One region of the Lacticaseibacillus thailandensis DSM 22698 genome, then DNA from elsewhere that is predicted to be linked to it. Evidence: predicted binding sites of a transcription regulator. Region 1 holds the regulator's gene; each other region holds the start of a gene.
What was found. Region 1 encodes LexA, which represses DNA repair genes until DNA is damaged. Its sites were predicted from a motif close to CNAACANNTGTTNG; they were not measured.

Region 1 (5,672 bases):
GTGGGCGCGTGATGGTGGCCTTGACGACAGCTCCTGCCTCAACAACACCGGCAAGCCGCCTCTCCGACTCGCACATACCGCCGACTGGTGATGGCTTGCGGCCACCGTTAGCGCGTGCACTAACAATATTATTATGGTATTCTAATGCCAATGCCATCAGGGGCTTGCTTTACTTCTACCACACCGGGCGGTAGGGTAATTAACGGGTGATTAAAATGACAATTAAACTGGAACGTATTTATACACGACCGGGCACACCGGGCTTCCGCATCCTCACTGACCGTCTGTGGCCGCGGGGCATCAAAAAAGTGGACGCCCACCTCGACCTCTGGGCCAAGGACATCGCGCCCACCAACGACTTGCGTAAGTGGTTCAACCACGAACCGGCCAAGTTTGCCGAATTCACAACCCGTTACATGGCCGAATTGGACACCAATCCAGCCACAGACGGGTTCATTAATACTCTTAATGAGCAACTTGCTACTGGCACACCCGTGATTCTCCTGTTTGGGGCCAAGGATACGGCCAATAACCAGGCCGTGGTGCTCAACGAGTGGCTTGTGGCACACGGGGTACACGCATGACTTACACCAAACGCGACGCCCGCCAGCGACAAATCGCGACGCTGCGAGTCATGCCCCTTGCGCAACGGATAGCTGAAACCAAGACATTATGGCAGCAACTCACCACGCTACCAGTGTGGCGTAGTGCGCGCACCATCGCGACTACCATTAGTGGGGACTTTGAAGTTGACACTAGCGGTGTTATTGCCGCAGCGCAGCAGGCCGGTAAATCCGTCTTGGTACCCAGGACGTTGCCGCACCGCCAGTTAGCCTTCCTCCCGTTCACCACGATGAACGCGCTGGTCCGCAGCAAATTTGGCATCCTCGAGCCCCCCTACGACCCGGCACTGGTGAACAACCAGCCCGACCTGATGATTGTTCCGGGATTGGCCTATACCCAGCAGTCACGGTCCCGCCTGGGGTTTGGCGGTGGCTATTATGACCGCTTCCTGACCCACTTTGTGGGAACCACGGTGGCGCTGGCGCTGTCCGTACAGATACGACCAGAAGACGACTGGCCACGCGACACCTTCGACGTGCCATTGCAACACATTATCACCACAAAACATTAACCGAAGGGGTCTAGATTATTGCAAGCATTTCTCTCAAGCGTTTTTGGCGTTGCTGAAATTATTATTTTAATCGCGGTTGGCTACTGGCTGTCCGCCCGCCACTGGCTGAGTGCGCAAAGTGGCAAAATTATTGCCAAAATCATTACGCAAGTCGCCCTGCCCGCGTACATGGTGGTCACCGTGAGCGAAAAATTCACCGCCAGCGAACTGATCCGGTTACTCCCGGACCTGCGCTACCCGCTAATTTCCATGGCAATTCTGGGTGTACTGTCCGCAATAGTGGCTTTGTTCCTGCGGGTCGACCGTAGCCGCATCGGGCTGTTTTGTTCAATGTTCCTGAACTCCAACACGGTCTTTATCGGCTTACCGTTAAACATGGCGCTATTTGGTGCCCGGAGTGTGCCGTACGTCCTGGTTTACTACATGGCTAACACCACCGTGTTCTGGACAGTGGGCGTCTACTTGATCCAGCGCGACGGACCCGGCGACGCGGAGTTTGACTTCAAACGGGCGTTGGGTAAAATTTTCTCACCACCATTGCTGGGCTTTATCGTCGGAATCATCATCGTGATGCTCCACATCCAGCTACCCAACTTTCTGTCCGCCGACTTGGAGTACGTTGGGGACCTGACCGTCCCGGGATCAATGTTCTTCATCGGGATCACCATCCAGCAGTCTGGTATTCGTAACGCGCTGCGCCTCGACAAAGACTTTCTGGGCGTGCTGCTGGGACGCTTCATCTTTGCGCCCCTGATTATGTCGATTCTGCTGGCGGGGGCGGACATGCCGGCGTTAATGAAGACCGTCTTCATCATCCAGTCATGCATGCCCGTCATGACCAATGCGCCCGTGGTGGCACGGCTCTATGACGCGGACAGCGAGTTTGCGGCGGTGGGCGTAGCTGGTTCCACGGTGCTGGCGATGGTGGCTATTCCCATCGTCATGACCCTCATTCACTAACCAGACAAAAATGGCGTTCACCCTCCACGGATGAACGCCATTATTAGTTAACCGTTACTGAACTTGTTGAATTTCGACGGGCACGTTATCGGGGACCATCTGCCGGATCTTCACGGTGAGGGCTTCGAGCGGCTGCCGGAAGGTCATCCGTACGTAACGACGCGGATTGAAGGCAAAGACCACAATCACAAGTTGACGACCACGCACCGTTTGCACGGGCAAAATGGTCACACCGGCTAATGTGGAAAGCCGCAGCACACGTTGGAACATACCGTAACCCACAACGCGGTCGCTGGCGATACCGCCGTATCCCGCAGAGACGTTCAAGAGGACGAACAGAGCAAGGAACACGACGTATGCCCAGCTGGCGGTGTACGTAGAAGCAATCAGCAGGGCGAACACTACGCCCCAGAACATCTGCATGTAAGCGTAGTTAGCGTGCACCTCGATCTGTGATTGCCAGTAAACGTTGTAACCCACGCAGGCGAGGAGCACCACGTCCAAAACTGTTAATAATATTTCCATACTTCGACACCACCTTTACTAATACCTGTTACTACCTACCACTATGATAACAGATTCGACGACCCAGGGCGAAACTTCCCCCTGCACGTCACTGCGTTGCTTGTAGATGCGGTTTCCTTGGGAATTGCACGTCCACCAGCTGCGGATTTGAACCACCAACCAATGGTTTACTGAGTCGCCTAGGAAATAAAACCCGGAATTGGGCGAAAATGTTGATATACCGCTTGCAAACACGTGTTCGTCATGCTATCTTGGAGACAAGAAACATACAGGGGGAAACATCATCATGGCTGAGCAGACCAAGAAGCGGTGGGTACAGATACTCACTAGTATTAACGACTCGATTACAAACCGTGGCTATCCGCCGACCGTCCGCGAAATTGGTGAGGCTGTTGGACTCAGTTCTTCGTCCACCGTGGCCGCCTACTTGCAAAAGTTACTGGTAGCGCAGTTAATTGCCAAGGACCCCTCGAAACCCCGTACCCTCGAATTGACCCCCGCGGGGTACGAGTATATTGGCGTAGCTCCGGAAAAAGGCATTCCCCTTGTCGGGACAGTTGCCGCTGGGGTTCCCATCACGGCTACCCAGAACATTGAAGAATACTTCCCCGTTCCTACCGGACTCAGCTATGACGAGGACGAACTCTTCATGTTGCGGGTGCAAGGTGAATCAATGATCAAAATGGGCATCTTGAACGGTGATAAACTGATCGTCCGCAAGCAAAGTGAAGCCGAAAACGGTCAGGTCGTCGTAGCGATGACTGAAGACGACGAAGCTACCGTCAAGCGCTTCTACCGCGAAGATGGGCGGATTCGTTTGCACCCCGAAAACGACACCATGAGTGACATGTATTTTGACACGATCACCATTTTGGGCCTGGTCGTGGGACTTTATCGTGACGAATTTGAATAAGGATTACGCGCGGGCGGACTGACAGGTCCGCTTTTTTTGTGAGCAAATATCCAGGTGAATATTAAAAAAAGATGTTGACACGCTGTGTAGAACGTTATATTCTATGAGCAACAAATTTTTTCCCGCTACCCATTCAGGAGGTCATCTTATGCAACACTGCGCGCAGACACAACTGAATAACTTTTTCTTCGGCTTTTTCGGATAGCGGTTCACACGTTGGATGTGAACCGCGCCTGGTTCACATCCATGAGGCCGAAGTTCTTAAGCACGTCATTGACTCGCCACATGGATTATCTTTCATCCATGTGGCGATTTTGTTTTTCCGGAAAAACTAATGGCCAGCCACACGGATAGAGTTCATCCTGTGGCTGGCTTTTTTGACACCTATCACTACACAATTTCTGGAGGAATGAACAATGAAGAAGTTAGCTAAAATTATGACCACCACCGTCGCTGTCGCAGCCATCACCCTACTGGCCGCGTGCGGTAAAAAGACCGCGCAGGCCGACACCACCACTAAAACCGTGAAGATCGGCATCTTGCAACAGATCAACCAAACCGCCCTCGACGACGCCCGTAAAGGCTTTATCGCCGAGTTGGCGAAACACGGGTACAAGCAAGGTAAAAACCTGAAGCTGGATTACCTCAACGCTCAAGGTGACCAAAGCAACCTGAAAACCATGTCTCAGCGACTAGCTAAAGACGATAATACGTTGAACCTGGCCATTGCGACCTCGGCCGCACAATCATTACAACAGGCCGACACCAAGACACCCTTACTGTTCACCGCCATTACCGATCCTAAGTCGGCCGGTTTAACCACTAATCTCAAGCAGCCGGACAAAAACGCAACCGGCGTCACCGACATGGTGAACGTGGCCGGCCAGATCAAGTTGTTACGGCGGTTAGTACCCAAAGCCAAAACGGTGGGGCTACTGTATAACGCTGCAGAGGCCAACTCAGTCATGCAGATTAAGCTGGCCCGGGCCGCACTGAAGGCCCAGGGCATGCACGTAGTCACCAAGACCGTCGCTTCCACCAACGACGTCGCCCAAACGACCCAGGTACTCGCAAAGCACGTCGACGCTATCTACGTACCCGCCGACAACACGGTCGCCGCGGCCATGGCCACCGTGGGTAAGGTCTCTGCCGCCACGAAGACGCCCGTCGTTCCCGCCGCTAGCACCATGGTCCAGGCGGGCGGTACTGCCACCAACGGAATCAGCTACAAGGAGCTGGGTCGGCAAACAGCCCGGATGGCCCTCAAGACCATCAAGGGCCAGCAGCCAAAGCAACTGGCAGTTGAAGCTCCCGCTAAGGTGAGCGTGGTCGTTAACCGCAACATGATGAAAAAGTTGAATATTCCTGTCAGCCGTATCAAATAAGGGCTGACGTTCCCCCGGGATGGCCGGTACCCACAAAAATTTATCCAAACCGGTTGACTTTAAAATACAATGAGGATATTCTTAGCCCTGTAATAAAAACTGCTATCAAGGAGTGTCGCTTATGTCTAACATTCGACGTAACAACTTGAACAACGCGTATTACTACGGCTATTACAGATAGCGGTTTGCATCATGGATGCAAACCAGCTGGTTTGTATCCATGATGGCCGTAGCAATTAATAATGCCTACAACCGCAACATGGATCGAAGCAATTCGAACACGTGGCGTTTTTCTATCTTCCGGAAGAGATAACAGGCCGGCCACGTGGACGTATTGCCCCCACGTGACCGGTCATTTTATTTTCCCGGGAGGAAATCAACATGAAGAAGTTTAAACAGATTATCGCCATCGCCGCCACTTTAACCGCCGTCACCTTACTAGCCGCCTGCGGCAAGAGTAGTAGCAGCACCAGTAGTAGTAAGACCGTCAAAATTGGGGTCCTGCAATTAGTCAGCCAAAGCGCCCTCGATGACGCCCGCAAAGGTTTTGAACAGGAGCTCGCCAAAGAAGGCTACAAGAGTGGTAAGAACCTGAAACTCGACTACGTGAACGCGCAGGGCGACCAAAGTAACTTAAAGACCATGAGTCAGCAACTGCAAAAAGACAAAAATGATTTGAATCTGGCCATTGCCACCCCCGCCGCACAGGCTTTACAAAAGCAGGACAATAAGACGCCCATGCTCTTCACGGCCG
Region 2 (5,672 bases), on a different contig from region 1:
CAGTTTGCAGCCATGATCGAGGAATACCTGCAGACGCGCCAACAGCTCGGTGGGGTCGTTCAGTTAGTCGATGCGCGGCACGAACCGACCGAGCTAGATATTTCGATGTACGATTATTTGCGGTACTACGAAGTGCCCGTATTAGTCGCGGGTACGAAGATCGACAAGGTCAAAAAGAGTCAGTGGAATAAGAGTGAGTCCAGTCACCGCAAGGGATTGGGCATGCAACCGGGCGATGAATGGGTGCCGTTTTCGGCACTAAACAAAATTGGTCAGGACACCGTCTGGCAGTGGATCGCAGAGCACGCAACGGGGGAAAATCATCGTGGACTTTAATGAATATCAGCAGTTAGCAAACCGGACGCTTGAGGGTAACGAACACGTTCTGACCAACTTGTCGTTAGGGTTAGCCAGCGGGACGGGTTCAGTCATTGAGTTGATCAAAAAGTACACCTTCCAGGGGGCGGACTTGGATAACGCGCAGTTGGAACACGAACTGGGTGACGTACTGTGGTATCTGAGCCAGGTGGCGCTATGGGCCAACATTGATTTTGACGATGTTGCCCAGCGGAACATTGACGAGCTCAAGAAGCGGTACCCTAACGCTAGTCGCCACGAATAAGGCGTTTATGCATTTTATACATGCATATTGACGGTAAATATACAACTCGATATACAAAAAGTGGGGCAGTCGCCATTGGTGGCTGCCCCACTTTTTATGCTTAGCTTAAACCTTTTTGTCCTGATTCTGCTTTGCGTGCCGGTCGATCTGCTCGTACGCGCGTTTGCGTGCGGCCTCCTCGGCCTTCTTTTTGCTATCAATGACGTCATGGCCGAGGTCGACGTCGGGCAAACTGGCGAATTTGTCGAACAGTTTATCCATATCGTTCTGGCGGTTGACCTTTAAACCCATTAATGCCGCCTCCTTTCAGTTCCTGGCCGTATTATACCATGCTCACTCAGACAAAAGAATTGAATTAATTTGCAAAAAAATGTGCTTAAATATTGCATAAATATCTATTTCCATGTATAGTAGTCCACATAGAAACGGAGGAACGAGCGATGAAGAAGTTAACGCACGTGCTTTTAGCACTATTAATCAGCATTATCACCGTGGTGGGTCTGACTGGGGGTCACACCGTACACGCCGCTACGGATGACAGCCTGCAAAAGATCCAACAGAAGGGTTACATAGTGATGGGAACTAGTCCCGATTACCCACCATACGAGTTCTTGTCCAAGAACAAGGTTGTGGGGATGGACGTCCAGGTGGGTAAAAAGATTGCTCACGACTTAGGGGTCAAGCTCAAGATCAAGAAGATGGACTTTGACCAACTGCTGGTCGCCCTGGAAACCGGGAAGGTCGACATGGTCATTTCCGGGATGTCGCCAACGTCCACGCGCGCTAAGCACGTCGATTTCTCCAAGGTCTACTATAAAGGCGGTCAGAACATTATTGTCAACAAGGCTGACGCTAAGTTGTACGCCAAGGGGAAGTCGTCCCTGGCCGGTAAGAAGATCGGGGCCCAAACTGGTAGTTTGCAGCAACAGTTGGCCAAAAAGCAGATCAAGAACAGTAAGGTGACCGGTTTAGCCAAGACGACCGACCTGCTGCTAGACCTGAAGAGCCACAAGGTCGACGCAGTTGTTTTGGAAAAGCCAGTTGCTGATGCCTATGCTGAAAACGATAAGTCGCTCACTTCAATTGATGGTCATTTTAATTTGGGTAGTGATATGCAGGGGACGGCCATTGGTTTTGCCAAGGGTTCGACCGCGTTGGTCAACAAGGTGAATAAGAGTATTGACCAAATGGATAAGCATGACCTGACGGAAGGGTACCTAAAGACCGCTGCCAAGTACATGAAGACCAACACGAAGAACACGTCGATGCTGGCCTACTGGAAGGTGTTTGGTAAAGGGGTTTGGTACACCATCTTCATCTCTGCCATCTCCGTTATCTTTGGGGTCATTGGTGGGATTATCTTTGCCCTGATGCGTTTGTCCAAGAGTAAGGTCCTGCACGGGATCGCGGTTGCCTACATCGAGTTTATCCGGGGCACCCCATTGATGATTCAAGTCATGTTTGTTTACTTCGGGATTGGGATGGTTGTCAGCATCCCCGCCCTGGTTTCTGGGATTATCGCCGTGGCCATCAATTCCTCCGCGTACGTGGCCGAAATCTTCCGGAGTGGGATCAACAGTATTCCGGTAGGGCAGACGGAAGCCGCGCGGTCACTCGGCTTGTCCCAGCGTGAGACCATGCAGAGTGTGGTTCTGCCGCAAGCCTTGAAGAACATCTGGCCGGCGTTAGGTAACGAGTTTGTTTCCCTGATCAAGGAAAGTTCTATTGTTTCCATCATCGGGGTTTCCGACTTGATCTACCAGTTAAAGGTTGTGCAGACGGATACGTACAAAGGGGTGGCACCAATTGCTGTCGCCATGGTCTTGTACTTCATCATGACGTTTACGTTGTCCAAGGTTCTGAACCACTTTGAAGGGAAGATGAAACATGAAGGATAGCAAAGCATTAATTGAGATTAAGGATCTCAAGAAGTCGTTTGGCGACAACGAAGTGTTGACTGGTATCAGCGAAACCGTCCACCAAGGCGACGTGATCGTTGTCATCGGGGCATCTGGTGGTGGTAAGAGTACCTTCCTCCGTAGCTTGAACTGCCTGAACGCGCCAACATCCGGTGAAATCGAGTTTGAAGGGACCAACCTTGTGGGCCTGTCCGAGAAGGAACTGGACAAGGTCCGTGAAAAAATGGGGATGGTGTTCCAGCAGTTTAACCTCTTTCCCAACATGACGGTATTGGACAACATTACTTTGGCCCCGAAAAAGGTGAAGGGGATGGATGAGGCTGAAGCACAAAAGTTAGCCAAGCAGTTGCTTGATCAAGTTGGCTTGGGTGATAAAGCGAACGCTTATCCGGCCAGCCTGTCTGGTGGGCAGCAGCAGCGGGTGGCCATTGCCCGGGCGCTGGCAATGAAGCCAGACGTGATGCTGTTTGACGAGCCAACCAGTGCATTGGATCCCGAAATGGTTGGTGAAGTTCTGAAGGTTATGCAGGACTTGGCCAAGTCGGGGATGACCATGATCGTGGTCACCCACGAAATGGGCTTTGCCCGTGAGGTGGCCGATCAGGTTTGGTTCATGGATGGTGGCCAGATTGTTGAGAAGGGCAAACCGGAAGACATCTTCAATCACCCCAAGGAAGCCCGGACCCAGGACTTCTTGAGCAAGGTATTAGCACAGTAATGACCAACACACTTATGTCTGGCTTGGAGCCGGACGTAAGTGTGTTTTTGTATGTGGACGGCGGCGGGGGTGACCAGACTTGGCGGTAATTCCGCAGCGCCGCAGTCATTCCCTGTACTCCGAACTTGCACCACCAACTATGATCCGGTCACTGCAACTTGCGCCGAGCCCCAAATGTCGTTAGAATATAACACTAGCGAACAAATGTTTTGGCAGAGAGGAGGCACACCGATGGCATCAGCCCACATTGAGGCTAAATTAGCGTTACTGCCCGACTTACCGGGTAGTTACCAGATGAAGGACATTAACGGCAAAATTATTTACGTTGGTAAGGCCAAAAACCTTAAGAACCGTGTGCGTTCCTACTTCAAGAGTAGCCACGAGGGTAAGACGGCTAAGTTAGTCTCCGAAATTGCGGATTTTGACTTTATTGTTACTAGCACCGACAAGGAAGCCTTTCTGCTGGAAATTACGTTGATCCAAAAGTACCAGCCCTACTACAACATCAAGCTGAAGAAGGGCACAGGCTATCCGTACATCAAGATCACCAATGAACGTGATCCACAGATCCTGATTACGGGTGACGTGAAGAAGGATGGCGGTTACTACTTTGGCCCGTATCCTAACGTCTACGCAGCGGAAGAGACGTTGCAGTTTATTCAGCGGGTGTACCCGTTACGGCGGTGCCACGGATACCAAGGGCGCCCGTGCCTGTATTATCACATGGGGCAGTGTTTGGGTGCGTGCTTCAAGGAAGTACCGCAAGAGGAGTACGAAGCGCAGATTAAGCGCATCAAGAGCTTTTTGAACGGTAACACCGCGAAGGTCAAGCAGCAGTTGACTAAGCGGATGGAAGACGCCGCGGCCGACTTGGAGTTTGAACGGGCTGCGGATATTCGTGACCAAATTAAGTACATCGAAGCAACCGTGGAGAAACAAAAGATTATTTCAAACGACCGGACGACCCGCGATCTGTTTAACTTCTACTGGGACAAAGGCTGGATGTCCATCCAGGTGTTCTTTATCCGTCAGGCGCGCTTGATGAAGCGTGAAAAGCGGCTTTTTCCCATTGTGAACACGGCTACCGAAGAGTTTGAATCGTTTATTTTACAGTTCTATAACCGTAAAAACAACGTCAAGCCGCACGAGATTTTGGTGCCCAAGGGCATGGACAACCAGGTACTCAGTGACATTTTGGGTGTACCCGTCCGGACCCCCCAGCGTGGTGAAAAACGGGCGCTGCTGGATCTGGCGGCGAAGAACAGCCGCATTACGCTGGAGGAAAAGTTCCGGTTGTTGGAGCTGGACAACCGCAAGACTTCGGGGGCCCAGGAAGAAATCATGGCGGCTTTGCACCTGCCCAAGTCGGGACACGTGATCGAGGCCTTTGACCACAGCCATATTAAGGGGTCAGAACCAGTCAGCGCCATGGTGCAGTTTGTCGACGGCCGACCCGCCAAGAGTAACTACCGTAAGTACAAGTTGGCCCAAGATGAGGGCCAACACAGTGCGAACGAAGACGCCAACACCCGTGAAGTGATTCGGCGGCGGTATACGCGGCTGCTGAAGGAGCACCACCCGTTACCTGACCTCATCTTGATGGACGGTGGTGCCATTGAAATGAATGCTGCCAAGGAAGTACTGGCCGACGAGTTGAATTTGGACATTCCGGTTGCGGGGATGGTCAAAAACGACAAGCACCGGACGGCCGCGTTGCTGTTTGGTGATGCGGACCAGCCAATCAACTTGGATCCGCGGAGCCAGGGCTTTTACCTGCTGGAACGGATTCAGGACGAAGTGCACCGCTTTGCGATTACGTTCCACCGGCAGAGGCACTCCAAGAACAGTTTGAGTAGCCATTTGGAATCAATTCCCGGCGTGGGTCCTAAAACGCGGGGCAAATTGTTACGCGAATTTAAGACCATTAACAACATTAAGGGTGCCACGGTGGATGAGATTCGCGCTTTGGGAATCAGTAAAACCACCGCGCAAACCATTAAATTGTCACTCTAAACTAGCATTGGGGCTGTGTGTCCTGTATGCTTAGGGGCAGAGTAACAACGGACGTAGTGGAGGATTTTATGTTTGTAGATCAAGTCAAAGTAGCCGTTAAGGCTGGCAAGGGTGGCGATGGTGTCGTTGCCTTTCGCCACGAGAAATTTGTGCCGTTTGGGGGCCCATCCGGTGGTGATGGTGGCCGCGGTGGTAGCGTCATTTTTTATGTCGACACCGGGTTAAACACGTTGATGGACTTTCGGTACCGGCACGTGTTTAAGGCGGCGGCTGGCGGTAATGGTCAGAGCAAAGCCATGTACGGGCGTGCAGCGGCAGATACGCGGGTGCCCGTACCGGCGGGGACCACGGTCACGGATGCCGATACCGGCGCGTTGATCGGTGACCTGATTCACCCTGG
Region 3 (5,672 bases), on a different contig from region 1:
CGCGCAGCCAGCCGATGAGCAGCTGGAACTGTTTGCGCCCACGACGGCCGTCCCGGAATTAAGTACCGTGGACCACAAAGTATTGCAGCAACTCAAGCAGTTTGATTTGTTGCAAGCTACGCCCATGGCCGCGATGAATTTGTTGTATCAACTTAAACAAGAACTCAAGCATTAGTTAACATTGCTTGCGTTGTTAGTGCCGTAACGTCCTAGTGCGTTGGCACATATCGTCTTTGTCAGTATGGGGGTGACCACGATGAGTCAAATTCATGAATTACCAGAGGCACTGGCCAACCAGATTGCCGCCGGGGAAGTGGTCGAACGTCCCGCTTCGGTCATTAAGGAATTAGTGGAAAACAGCATTGATGCTGGTGCTAGCCAAATCGACATTCGGGTGGCCGATGCCGGATTGCGGCTCATGGAGGTTGCGGACAACGGGGCCGGCATCGAGCCTGACGATGTACCCGCCGCGTTCAAGCGTCACGCTACCAGTAAGATTGCGACCACGCGGGACCTGTTTGCGATTCATTCGCTGGGTTTTCGCGGTGAGGCTTTAGCCAGTATCGCTGCGGTTGCGGACGTGACCATCGAAACGGCGACGAGTGAGGGCGTCGGCACCACCGCTCACCTCACTGGTGGCCAAATTGTGGATGCCCACCAGCAGGCCTTCCGGCAGGGTACGACCATCGCGGTGCACAACCTCTTTTACAACACTCCGGCCCGCCTGAAGTACGTAAAATCCCAGGCAACCGAGTTGAGTCACATTACCGATATTGTGAACCGGTTAGCGCTCGGGCACCCCGATATTGCCATGACGTTGCGCAGTGGCGATAAGCTTTTATTGCGCACGGCTGGTAATGGTGATTTGCAACAGACCATCGCGGGTATTTATGGGGTGGCGACTGCCAAGGCGATGCTGGCGTTCAGCGGTGAAGACCTGGACTTTAAGGTGTCCGGCTACGTGAGTTTACCGGACACGACCCGGGCCACGCGGACGCACATGACGTTACTATTAAACGGTCGCTACTTTAAGAACTTTAATTTAGCCAAGGCTGTAATTGCCGGGTATGGCTCCAAGCTAATGGTGGGCCGGTATCCGTTGGCAGTGGTGAACATTACCATTGATCCGCAGTTGGTAGACGTGAACGTGCACCCCACCAAGCAGGAACTGCGCATTAGTAAGGAGCCGGCGCTAGCCAAGTTGATCGAACAAACGATTTATGCGCGGATGGCCGACCAAAACCTGATTCCGGATGCGTTGCACAACTTACCACACCGGCGGGGATCCCAAGGGGAGCAACAAGCGCTCAACTTTGAAGGTGCGCCGCGTGTGCACGAGACGGTCACTCCGATTGAAGCGACTGACCGGTCTGTGCGCCAAGCAATGCAGGCAGGAACCTCATCGGCTGCGGCACCGGACCCGGCAGCAGCGCCAACACCAGACGCGGCCAGTGCCAATGATTACGGGTTGGACATTGAGGAGCTTCCTCAGGACAGCATCATGAAGCATCCCGAACGACTGGCGGCGTGGGATCAACGGTACGCCCACATTGCGCCTGACGAGATGGCGGCGGTTGATCAGGAAGATGCGTTGGCGGTAGCGGGCACCGCCGCCCCGGCTGCGGCTGCGGATCAACCACAGGAGCGGTTTCCCCACTTGCATTACCTGGCGCAGATGCACGGCACGTTTATTTTGGCCGAGACGCCGGACGGTTTTTACCTGGTGGACCAGCACGCCGCCCAGGAACGGGTCAACTACGAGAAGTACCGCGTGGAAATTGGCCAGGTGGATCAGGGACAGCAGAATTTGTTGGTACCCATCGTGCTGGACTATCCAGCTAGCGATGCCGCGTTGATTCGTGACCGGATGGACGTCCTGCACAGTGTTGGCGTTAATCTGGAGGACTTTGGTCAAAACAGCTTTGTGGTGCACAGTCACCCGACGTGGTTTGCGGCTGGTCAGGAAGAGGACACGCTACGTGAAATGATCGATTGGGTGCTGCGCGACGGTCACCTGACTGTCGCCAAATTCCGCGAGGCGGCGGCCATCATGATGAGTTGCAAGCGTGCCATTAAGGCCAACCACCATTTGGACGCCCAGCAGGGGCAGGCGTTGCTCGACAAACTGGAACAGGCGGAAAACCCGTTTAATTGTCCGCACGGCCGGCCAGTGGTGGTCGAGTTCTCGAACAAAGACCTAAACCGGATGTTCAAGCGAATTCAGGACAGCCACGAAAGTAATCCGGTTGATTTATAACGCAGAGGCCCGGGCAAACCGCCCGGGCCTTGCTTATACAGCTGGTGGTTTGGTCACGGTCAGTTGAGAGTGCACATCCGTGGGCTGCAAAGCGCGCAACCACGGGGAAAGGTACGTAGCACTGGTTATGTGGGTTCCCATCTGCAGGAGCTAGACCGTCCATGCAAACCAGCCTGGCAAGCAATGGTGTTGGCAACACCCTGCACCAACCAAGTCGACCGGTAACTAAACGGCTCAGGGCGGGAGACCAAGCGGGGTGGATATGCTATAATCGAAGCCGAACACTTGTGCGTACGGCACAACTAAAGGAGTAGTCCGATATGTATGAATTTTTGCGCGGCACCATTGTGGCCGTGACCCCGGCGTACATCGTGGTTGATGTCGGTGGCGTGGGTTACCACGTCCTGATGGGGAACCCATTCACATTTAATGAAGGACAAACGGCCACCGTTTACGTGCAACAGATCATTCGCGATAACGACCAAACGCTGTATGGCTTTGCTAGTCAGCGGGACAAGCAACTGTTCAACCAGTTGTTGTCCGTCACCGGTATTGGGCCCAAGAGTGCCCTGGCCATTCAAGCCAATGCGCATGGGGATGCCCTGGCCAGCGCCATCGCTAATAATGATGTGGCGTTCCTGACTAAGTTTCCGGGGGTCGGCAAGAAGACCGCGTCCCAAATTGTCTTGGATCTGCAAGGCAAAGTGGCCGCCCCGGTTAATGGTGGCCAGCCTGCACTGGACTTGACTGCCAGTGCTGATGACGATTTGAGCCCGGCACTGCGCGATGCTCTGGCTGCTTTAACCGCGTTGGGTTATACGGATGCTCAGGTTAAGAAGGTGCGTCGTGTACTAGTTGACATGCCCGATAGTTCGACGCAAGCGTACTTACAAGCAGGATTAAAAGCCTTACTATAATCACGTCAAGGAGGTGTGTTCATGCCAGATGAAAGTGATCGGTTACTTGACCAGGATGCTACCGCGGAGGACGCGGACAGCGAATTGTCGCTGCGTCCCCAGACCTTAGCCCAATACATTGGGCAACGGCAAGTCAAGCAACAGCTAGAAGTTTACATTCAGGCTGCCAAAATGCGTGAAGAGTCCTTGGACCACGTGCTGTTGTATGGGCCGCCTGGGTTAGGTAAAACTACCCTGGCCCTCGTAATTGCCAACGAGTTGGGGGTGCATGTGCGGACCACCAGCGGACCGGCGATTGAAAAGCCTGGTGATTTAGCCGCCCTCCTGAACGAGTTGGAAGCGGGGGACGTGCTTTTTATCGACGAAATTCACCGCCTGCCCAAAGTGGTGGAGGAAATGTTGTACTCCGCCATGGAGGATTTCTTCATTGATATCGTGGTGGGCCAAGGCGCCGATGTGCACCCGATTCACTTCCCATTGCCACCATTCACGCTGATTGGAGCGACGACGCGGGCCGGGGCACTCTCGGCCCCGCTGCGGGACCGCTTCGGTATCACCGCACACATGGCCTATTACAATACGGACGAATTGAGCCAAATCGTCCGGCGGTCTGCGCAAATCTTCCAGCTACGAATTGCCGCAGATGGGGTTCACGAAATTGCCTTGCGGTCGCGGGGCACCCCCCGGATCGCGAACCGCTTGCTGAAGCGTATCCGCGACTTTGCTGACGTCGCCGGCGTGCAGGAGGTGGGCGCAGACTTGGTCGATGAGGCCCTGACGGCGCTACAGGTTGATCGGAAAGGGCTGGATGCTACCGACCGGAAAATCTTGCGGTTAATGGTCGAGCAGTATCACGGTGGCCCGGTGGGGTTGAATACCATTGCGGCCAATATCGGTGAGGAAAGTACGACCATCGAGGAAGTATACGAACCATACCTATTGCAGGTCGGATTTATTCAGCGCACACCTAAGGGGCGGACGGTCACGCGTGCTGGGTATGCGCACCTGGGGGTTCCGTATCCCAATAATCAAGGATGACACGGGCCGCGGTTTGTAGTACGCTCGGTTTCAAAAGTGGACGTGATTTGGTATAGTGGTATTAACAAATAAAAATGAGGTGTATGGCCAGTGATTTTTGGTGCAAGTACGGGCATGGGTCCCGTAACGATTATTTTAATTATCCTGATGGTAGTGCTGATGTACTTTTCCATGGTACGTGGGCCCAAGAAGCAGCAGCAACAGCGTCAGCAGATGTTCAACGGCCTGAAGAAGGGCGACAGCGTTGTGACGGTTGGTGGTCTGTACGGTGTGATTGATTCTATGGACCAAGAACACGGCCAGATCGTGCTGGATTGCAACGGCGTATACTTGACCTTTGCTACTCAGGCCATTTCGCGGGTCGAGAAGCACGCGGATGCAGCTAAAGCAACTACGCCAGCTGGTGCTGACAGTGCAGCTGCGGACACCGCTGATGCAGCGGTTAGCGACGCGGCCGACAGCAGTGCCGCCGCTAGCGAAACGAACGACGAAGCTAAATAAAGTAGATTAATATATACTATTTAAACAGGGGTGCCGGTTGTTAAGCCGGCACCCCTGTTTTGCTCCAGACACAATGTTTAGGGTTAGTGTGCATCCATAATTAAAACAATATGAGCGGATGCACGTTGATTGAAATTTTTTGTGCATGCGCTTGCAGTTGGGTTACAATGACAATGTGCACTAACAAAAAATTAGCAAAGGGGATTTAATTTATGGCCTATCAAACAATTAATCCGTACACGAACAAGTTGGTTCGCACCTATCCGAATGCCAGTGACGCTGATTTGGAAGCAGCACTGACGGCGGGTTACGCCCGGTACCAACAATTTCGGAATGAAGCTCCGGCCACACGGTCGGCCGCTTTGCACCAGGTTGCGACCCTGATGCGTCAAGAAAAGCACGAGTTAGCCAAAGTGTTGACGATCGATATGGGTAAGTTGATTGGTGAGGCGGAAGCTGAAGTAGCCCTTTGCGCTGACATTGCCGATTACTTTGCTGATCATGGTGCGGACATGCTGGCAGATACACCGCTGACTACGAATGCAGGCGCGGCCTACTACGCCAAGCAAGCCGTAGGGGTACTGGTCATGGTGGAGCCATGGAACTTCCCGTACTACCAGTTGATGCGTGTCTTTGCCCCGAACTTCATGGTCGGTAACACCATGATTTTGAAGCACTCTTCCATCACGCCCGGAAGTGCGGAGGCGTTTGTCGACGTTCTCAAGCGTGCTGGCGTGCCCGATGGTAGCTTCACCAACCTGTTTATTAACTACGATCAGGTTGGCAAAGCCATTGCCGATCCACGGGTTGCTGGTGTGGCGCTGACAGGTTCTGAGCGTGGCGGTGCGAGCGTGGCGCAGGAAGCGGGTGCTCACCTGAAAAAGTCGACCCTGGAACTGGGCGGTAATGATGCCTTCATCATTTTACCTGACGCTGACTGGGATGTGGTCAAGCAAGCC
Region 4 (5,672 bases), on a different contig from region 1:
TTCAGCGTACAGCGTATCAAAGGCCAATGAGCTTTTACCCGAACCGGACAGGCCGGTCATCACCACCAGCTTATCCCGGGGAATCGTGACGTCGATATCCTTCAAGTTATGGCTACGTGCACCGTGAATAACAATCTGATTATTTGACAAATTCCTTTACCTCTACAAACTAACCACACCACAACGCATGGCCCTCTGGATTACTTGGCTGCTTCCAGTTCCAGGATCGTATCCCGCAGGCTCGCAGCCTGCTCAAAGTCGAGCTTCTTGGCGGCCTGCTGCATCTGCTCGCGCAGGTTCTTGACCAACTCAGCCCGATCCTCTTTGGACATATCCTCCATGTCTACCTGGGTGACACTCTTACCCGCATCATCGTCCGTCGACTTCTCCACCGCACTGATGGCGTCGCGGATTGGCTTGACGATCGTCTTAGGGGTAATGCCATGATCCCGGTTGAACTTTTCCTGAATTGTCCGCCGCCGGTGCGTTTCGTCGATGGCGGCCTTCATGGAGTCCGTCACCTTATCCGCATACATGATCACCTTACCATGTTCGTTCCGGCTTGCGCGCCCAATCGTCTGGATCAACGACCGCTCGGCACGCAGGAAGCCTTCCTTGTCCGCGTCCAGAATGGCAATTAACGACACTTCCGGTACGTCGATCCCTTCACGTAGCAAGTTGATTCCTACTAGCACATCAAACTTGCCCAACCGTAAGTCGCGGATAATTTGGGCCCGCTCCAGGGTCTTGATATCACTGTGCAGGTACTTGACCTTGATGCCCATCTCTTTGAGGTAATCGGTCAGGTCTTCGGCCATCTTTTTGGTCAAAGTCGTCACAAACACCCGCTCGTGCTTCTCGACCCGAATGTTAATTTCGGACACCAGGTCATCGATCTGGCCCATGATTGGCCGCACTTCGATCGTAGGATCCAACAACCCGGTCGGCCGAATAATCTGCTCGGCGATGTCCTTCTTGGGTACCCGGTCCATTTCGTACGGACCCGGGGTGGCAGACACGTACAGAATTTGGTTGACGTGCTTTTCAAATTCATCAATTTTCAGCGGCCGGTTGTCCAGGGCGCTCGGCAGACGAAAACCGTAGTCGATGAGTACCTGCTTGCGGGCCTGGTCACCGTTATACATACCGCGAATCTGTGGCATGGTCACGTGGCTTTCATCAACCATAATCATGAAATCCTTCGGGAAAAAGTCGAGCAACGTGTACGGTGGCTCACCCGGTTTACGGCCATCCATGTGCCGTGAATAGTTTTCAACCCCGCTGGTGTAGCCCATTTCGCGCAACATCTCAATATCGTAATTGGTCCGCTGTTCCAACCGTTCGGCCTCCAGCAACTTACCCTGATCACGTAACTCCTTGAGCCGCGCATCCAGTTCGGCGCTGATACTATCAATGGCACGTTCGAGCTGATCTTTATTGGTCATAAAGTGCGTCGCCGGAAAAATGGCCACGTGGTCACGTGTTCCCAGCACCTCGCCAGTTAATGCGTCCACTTCCGTGATCCGGTCAATTTCATCACCAAAGAACTCGACGCGGATCGCGTGGTCGTCAGTGTTAGCCGGGAAAATTTCGACCACGTCACCCCGTACCCGGAACCGCCCACGTTGGAAGTCAATGTCGTTACGGTCATATTGAATATCAACTAATTGCCGTAAAAGGGCGTTACGGTCAATCTCCAAACCAGGATGCAAACTGATCAAGTGATCAAAGTATTCCTTTGGATCACCTAACCCAAAGATGGACGAGACCGACGCTACCACGATTACGTCGCGGCGCTCCAGCAGGGCACTGGTGGCCGCATGCCGCAATTGGTCGATCTCATCGTTAATGGACGAGTCCTTTTCAATATAGGTATCAGAACTCGGCACGTAGGCTTCGGGCTGGTAATAATCATAGTAAGAAACAAAGTATTCGACCGCATTATTCGGGAAGAATTCCTTGAATTCACCATACAGTTGACCGGCCAGGGTTTTATTATGTGACAAAATCAGCGTCGGCCGGTTTAGCTGGGCAATGACGTTACTCATCGTAAACGTCTTCCCGGTCCCGGTGGCCCCCAGCAAAATTTGTTCCTTCTCGCCGCGCTTAAAGCCATCAACGAGCTGTTTAATCGCCTGGGGTTGATCCCCTGCTGGCTTATATGGTGACTGTAAATCAAACAATTGCTCGTTTTGTTCTGCCATAACAACACCCTCCTCACAACAACCATACGCCATTGATGGTCACAAATAACTATTTTAATTAACTAACGCCAAAAATAGAGCGTCGCGGCAGGTAACCCTAGCGCCACGCTCTATGGTAACTGGTGCAACTCATGTTATCAGCGTACAGCCATAACACTCTGCGCTTATTTTAGCATAGCGAACATATTTTCGCTACCTGTAGTCGCGGCGTACTGCCGGTGTATCTCATAATCGCCAAAATGTAGCATTTCCCACACATTCCGCTACTTTGCTAACGCTATTGGTCATCGGCTTGCGCCAAGGTATCCGCCGTCACCGACTCCAGGTGCTGCTTATCGGCAAAGTTTTCGTGTAACATGTCGGGCAAAATGTGGTCTAAAAAGTACTGGACGCAGGCTAATTGCCGAAACTGCAAAATGGTCTTCAGGCTTTCCCGGTAGATATCCAAGAAGACGGGTTCAGGATTACCCTTCTCAATTTCACCAAAGCCCTCGTACATTAGGTCCACTTTGTCCGCCACGCTCAAAATCTGACCCTCGAGGGTGTCATCCTTGCCCTCACCTAGACGGCGCCGATAAACGTCCTGAAATTCAGGCGGAATTTCACCCACAATAAAGTTTTCCGTCATGGATTCCTCAACGTCTGCCAGCAGGGACCGCAACGACTTGGTGGCGTATTTGACCGGCGTTTTAATATCGCCAATGAAACGTTCCGTGTAGTCGTGATTCAACGCCTTTTCGTACAAGCGTTGCCAGTTAATGGTGTGTCCCGCCTCCTCCTCAATGTCGCCCAACATTTGGGCAATTGAGGCAACCTTGAAACTGTGTGCCGCTACACTGTGCTCCTCATACTTGAAGAAGCCGGGTGCCCGGCGCAACGTTTCCAGGTTTGTTAACCCCGTAATGTATTGGTGTAACCCCATCGTCATGACCTCCTCGCTTAGCCGGCCACATGTGCCAACCGTCGCTAAATTGTTCCAAAGGATAGCACAAATAGCGCATGATTACCAATCGGGGCAGCCTGTCCGCAAATCCGGCTAGTTGATGGAGACCTTCATGAAATTACCCCGTCACTGATTGCTACCTGTATCGGCTCACCAAATAGACGCCGGCCCCACGCACTGACGACAGCACCAAAAAGGGCGCGGACCCCATCTCGGTGTCTGCACCCACAAAACAATGCCGATTGACGTTATTCGGCTTCAGCCGCAAAGGCGTGCAACGCGTCAGCGTAACCCGCCAACTTGTCTTGCGCTGCCTGCTCACTGTCACCTTGGACCCCAATGTAGAATTTCACCTTGGGCTCCGTACCACTTGGACGAATGGCAATCCACGTGCCATCAGTCAGGTAGTACTTCAACACGTCGGACTTGGGCAAGGTCAACTGACTGGTCTCACCCGCACTAGTCCGGGCTTGCCCACTCAGGTAGTCTTCCGTCCGTTCAATGGCTGTGCCCGCAAACTGTGTAGGGGCCTCTTCACGGAACTTAGTCATCAGCGCTGCCATTTGCTTAGGACCGGTCAAACCACTAAATTCTAGTGACGTTGTCCGTTCGGAAAAGTAACCGTACTTGGCGTACAAGTCATGCAGCCCGTCAGCCAAAGTCTTGCCCTGTTCCTGGTAGTATGCAGCCACTTCCGCCAGCAGCAACGTTGACTGGACGGCATCCTTGTCCCGTACAAATGGCTTGATCAGGTAACCGTAACTTTCTTCAAAACCAAACAGGAAGGTGTGGTCATGGTGCTGCTCAAAGCCGGCAATGGCATCCCCAATAAACTTGAAGCCAGTTTCTACCGTGATCATCTGCACACCATAGTCAGCACAAATCTTGTCAGCTAACTCGGTCGAGACGAAACTCTTCACTACCGCACCATTAGCCGGCAACGTACCAGCCTGTTTCTTAGCTTCCAGAATGTAGTGTAGCAATAAGCTGGCGATCTGGTTCCCAGTTAGCAGGTGGTACTCGTCACCAATACGTACCGCCGCGCCCAGCCGGTCAGCGTCAGGATCGGTAGCAATCAGTAAGTCAGCCCCGATACGCCGGCCTTCCTTGATGGACAGGTCAAAGGCTTCCGGAAATTCTGGGTTCGGGTGGGTCACCGTAATAAACTCAGGGTCATAGATGGCTTGCTCCTTAACCATGGTGAAGTTAGCAAAGCCGGCGCGCTGTAGCGAACGCATTACCGGAAACTTCCCGGTACCGTGCAGCGGTGTATAAACTAACTTCATCGTGGCCCCAACACGCTTAACCAAATCGTGGTTGATCGTGACCGTAGCTACGTGATCCAGGTAATCCTGGTCAACATCCTCACCAATCAGCTGCATCATGCCGCTGGTCCGCAACTCGGTTTCGTTGGCGCGGTCAATGCCAAACAGATCGGTGACTTTGCGTACATACGTGGTGATTTTGTCGGACGCTTCTGGTGGCAGTTGCCCGCCATCGGCTCCGTACAACTTGTACCCGTTATACTGCTTAGGGTTGTGACTGGCCGTAATCATGATACCCGCAAAGGCGTGCAGGTCACGCACGGCAAATGACAACTCCGGTGTTGGGCGCAAACTGTCGAAGACAAACGTCTTGATACCAACCGCACCCAGTACCTGAGCCGCAACGTGGGCAAACATTTCCGAATTGTGCCGGGAGTCAAAACTGATAGCGACCCCCGCCTGCTTGGCATCAGCACCAAGTTCATCCATGTACCGGGCCAAGCCAGCAGTCGCCTGCGCTACCGTGTACTCGTTAAACCGGTTGATTCCAGCACCATAGGTACCACGCATGCCGGCCGTCCCAAAGGACATCGGTACGGCAAAGGCATCCTCGCGCGCCTCATCATCATGCGCAAGCCGCTGCATGTCGGCCCGCAGTTCTGGCGAGAGGTGCTCCTGCGCCGCCCATAACTTGTATGTATCTTCAAAACTCATTGAATCCCAACCTCGCTTTGTATTATTGACGTCCCAACGCCAACTTCAATGACAACATACATATCATACCAGATGAATTCGCTTTCGCAACGCGGTTCGCCAACGAACAGCCGCTTTTTAATTAAATTGAAAGACACGGGTAATACGTTGGACTTTTTTGACGGTCAAACAGCTTATCGCGTTTGATTACTAGCGGTACATGGCAGGGCACAAAAAAGGCCAGCCCCGCGAGGACTGACCCAACCTCAATCAAATTAAACTTACTTGGCCACCGCTGCCAGGTCCTTGTCCGCCAAGTCCTGGATGTAGTTAAAAGCACCCTGACCAGCGAGCCCGCCTTCACCAACAGCCGTAGCGATTTGCCGCAGGTTCTTAGCACGCACATCACCAATTGCAAAAATTCCGGGTACGGTAGTCTTCATCTGATCGTCAGTAATGACCCAACCTTGGTCATTAAGGATACCCAGGTTCGTGAAGGCGTCCGTCATCGGCTTAATGCCGACATAAATGAAGACACCCTTAGCGTTCAGTTCGTGCTCTTCGCCA

Region 2: a site for LexA is predicted at 3,457-3,470, ahead of uvrC (excinuclease ABC subunit UvrC). Genes of this name have one in related genera too.
Region 3: a site for LexA is predicted at 2,536-2,549, ahead of ruvA (Holliday junction branch migration protein RuvA). Genes of this name have one in related genera too.
Region 4: a site for LexA is predicted at 2,383-2,396, ahead of uvrB (excinuclease ABC subunit UvrB). Genes of this name have one in related genera too.

Annotation. Positions count from the first base shown of each region.
Region 1 covers NZ_AYZK01000007.1:31,566-37,237, reverse strand. Annotated here, with positions in the region: gene FD19_RS08325 (DUF488 domain-containing protein) at 216-584, shown strand; gene FD19_RS08320 (5-formyltetrahydrofolate cyclo-ligase) at 581-1,135, shown strand; gene FD19_RS08315 (AEC family transporter) at 1,154-2,095, shown strand; gene FD19_RS08310 (hypothetical protein) at 2,150-2,620, opposite strand; gene lexA (transcriptional repressor LexA) at 2,907-3,533, shown strand; gene FD19_RS08300 (ABC transporter substrate-binding protein) at 3,950-4,918, shown strand; gene FD19_RS08295 (ABC transporter substrate-binding protein) at 5,300-5,672, shown strand, end outside.
Region 2 covers NZ_AYZK01000001.1:326,014-331,685, forward strand. Annotated here, with positions in the region: gene yihA (ribosome biogenesis GTP-binding protein YihA/YsxC) at 1-336, shown strand, start outside; gene FD19_RS01500 (nucleoside triphosphate pyrophosphohydrolase family protein) at 326-622, shown strand; gene FD19_RS01505 (SPJ_0845 family protein) at 728-913, opposite strand; gene FD19_RS01510 (ABC transporter substrate-binding protein/permease) at 1,063-2,520, shown strand; gene FD19_RS01515 (amino acid ABC transporter ATP-binding protein) at 2,510-3,259, shown strand; gene uvrC (excinuclease ABC subunit UvrC) at 3,491-5,272, shown strand; gene obgE (GTPase ObgE) at 5,341-5,672, shown strand, end outside.
Region 3 covers NZ_AYZK01000005.1:81,943-87,614, forward strand. Annotated here, with positions in the region: gene mutS (DNA mismatch repair protein MutS) at 1-175, shown strand, start outside; gene mutL (DNA mismatch repair endonuclease MutL) at 257-2,257, shown strand; gene ruvA (Holliday junction branch migration protein RuvA) at 2,578-3,174, shown strand; gene ruvB (Holliday junction branch migration DNA helicase RuvB) at 3,196-4,212, shown strand; gene yajC (preprotein translocase subunit YajC) at 4,303-4,713, shown strand; gene FD19_RS07705 (NAD-dependent succinate-semialdehyde dehydrogenase) at 4,926-5,672, shown strand, end outside.
Region 4 covers NZ_AYZK01000001.1:768,760-774,431, forward strand. Annotated here, with positions in the region: gene uvrA (excinuclease ABC subunit UvrA) at 1-150, opposite strand, end outside; gene uvrB (excinuclease ABC subunit UvrB) at 201-2,204, opposite strand; gene FD19_RS03495 (HD domain-containing protein) at 2,482-3,126, opposite strand; gene FD19_RS03500 (phospho-sugar mutase) at 3,396-5,126, opposite strand; gene trxB (thioredoxin-disulfide reductase) at 5,387-5,672, opposite strand, start outside.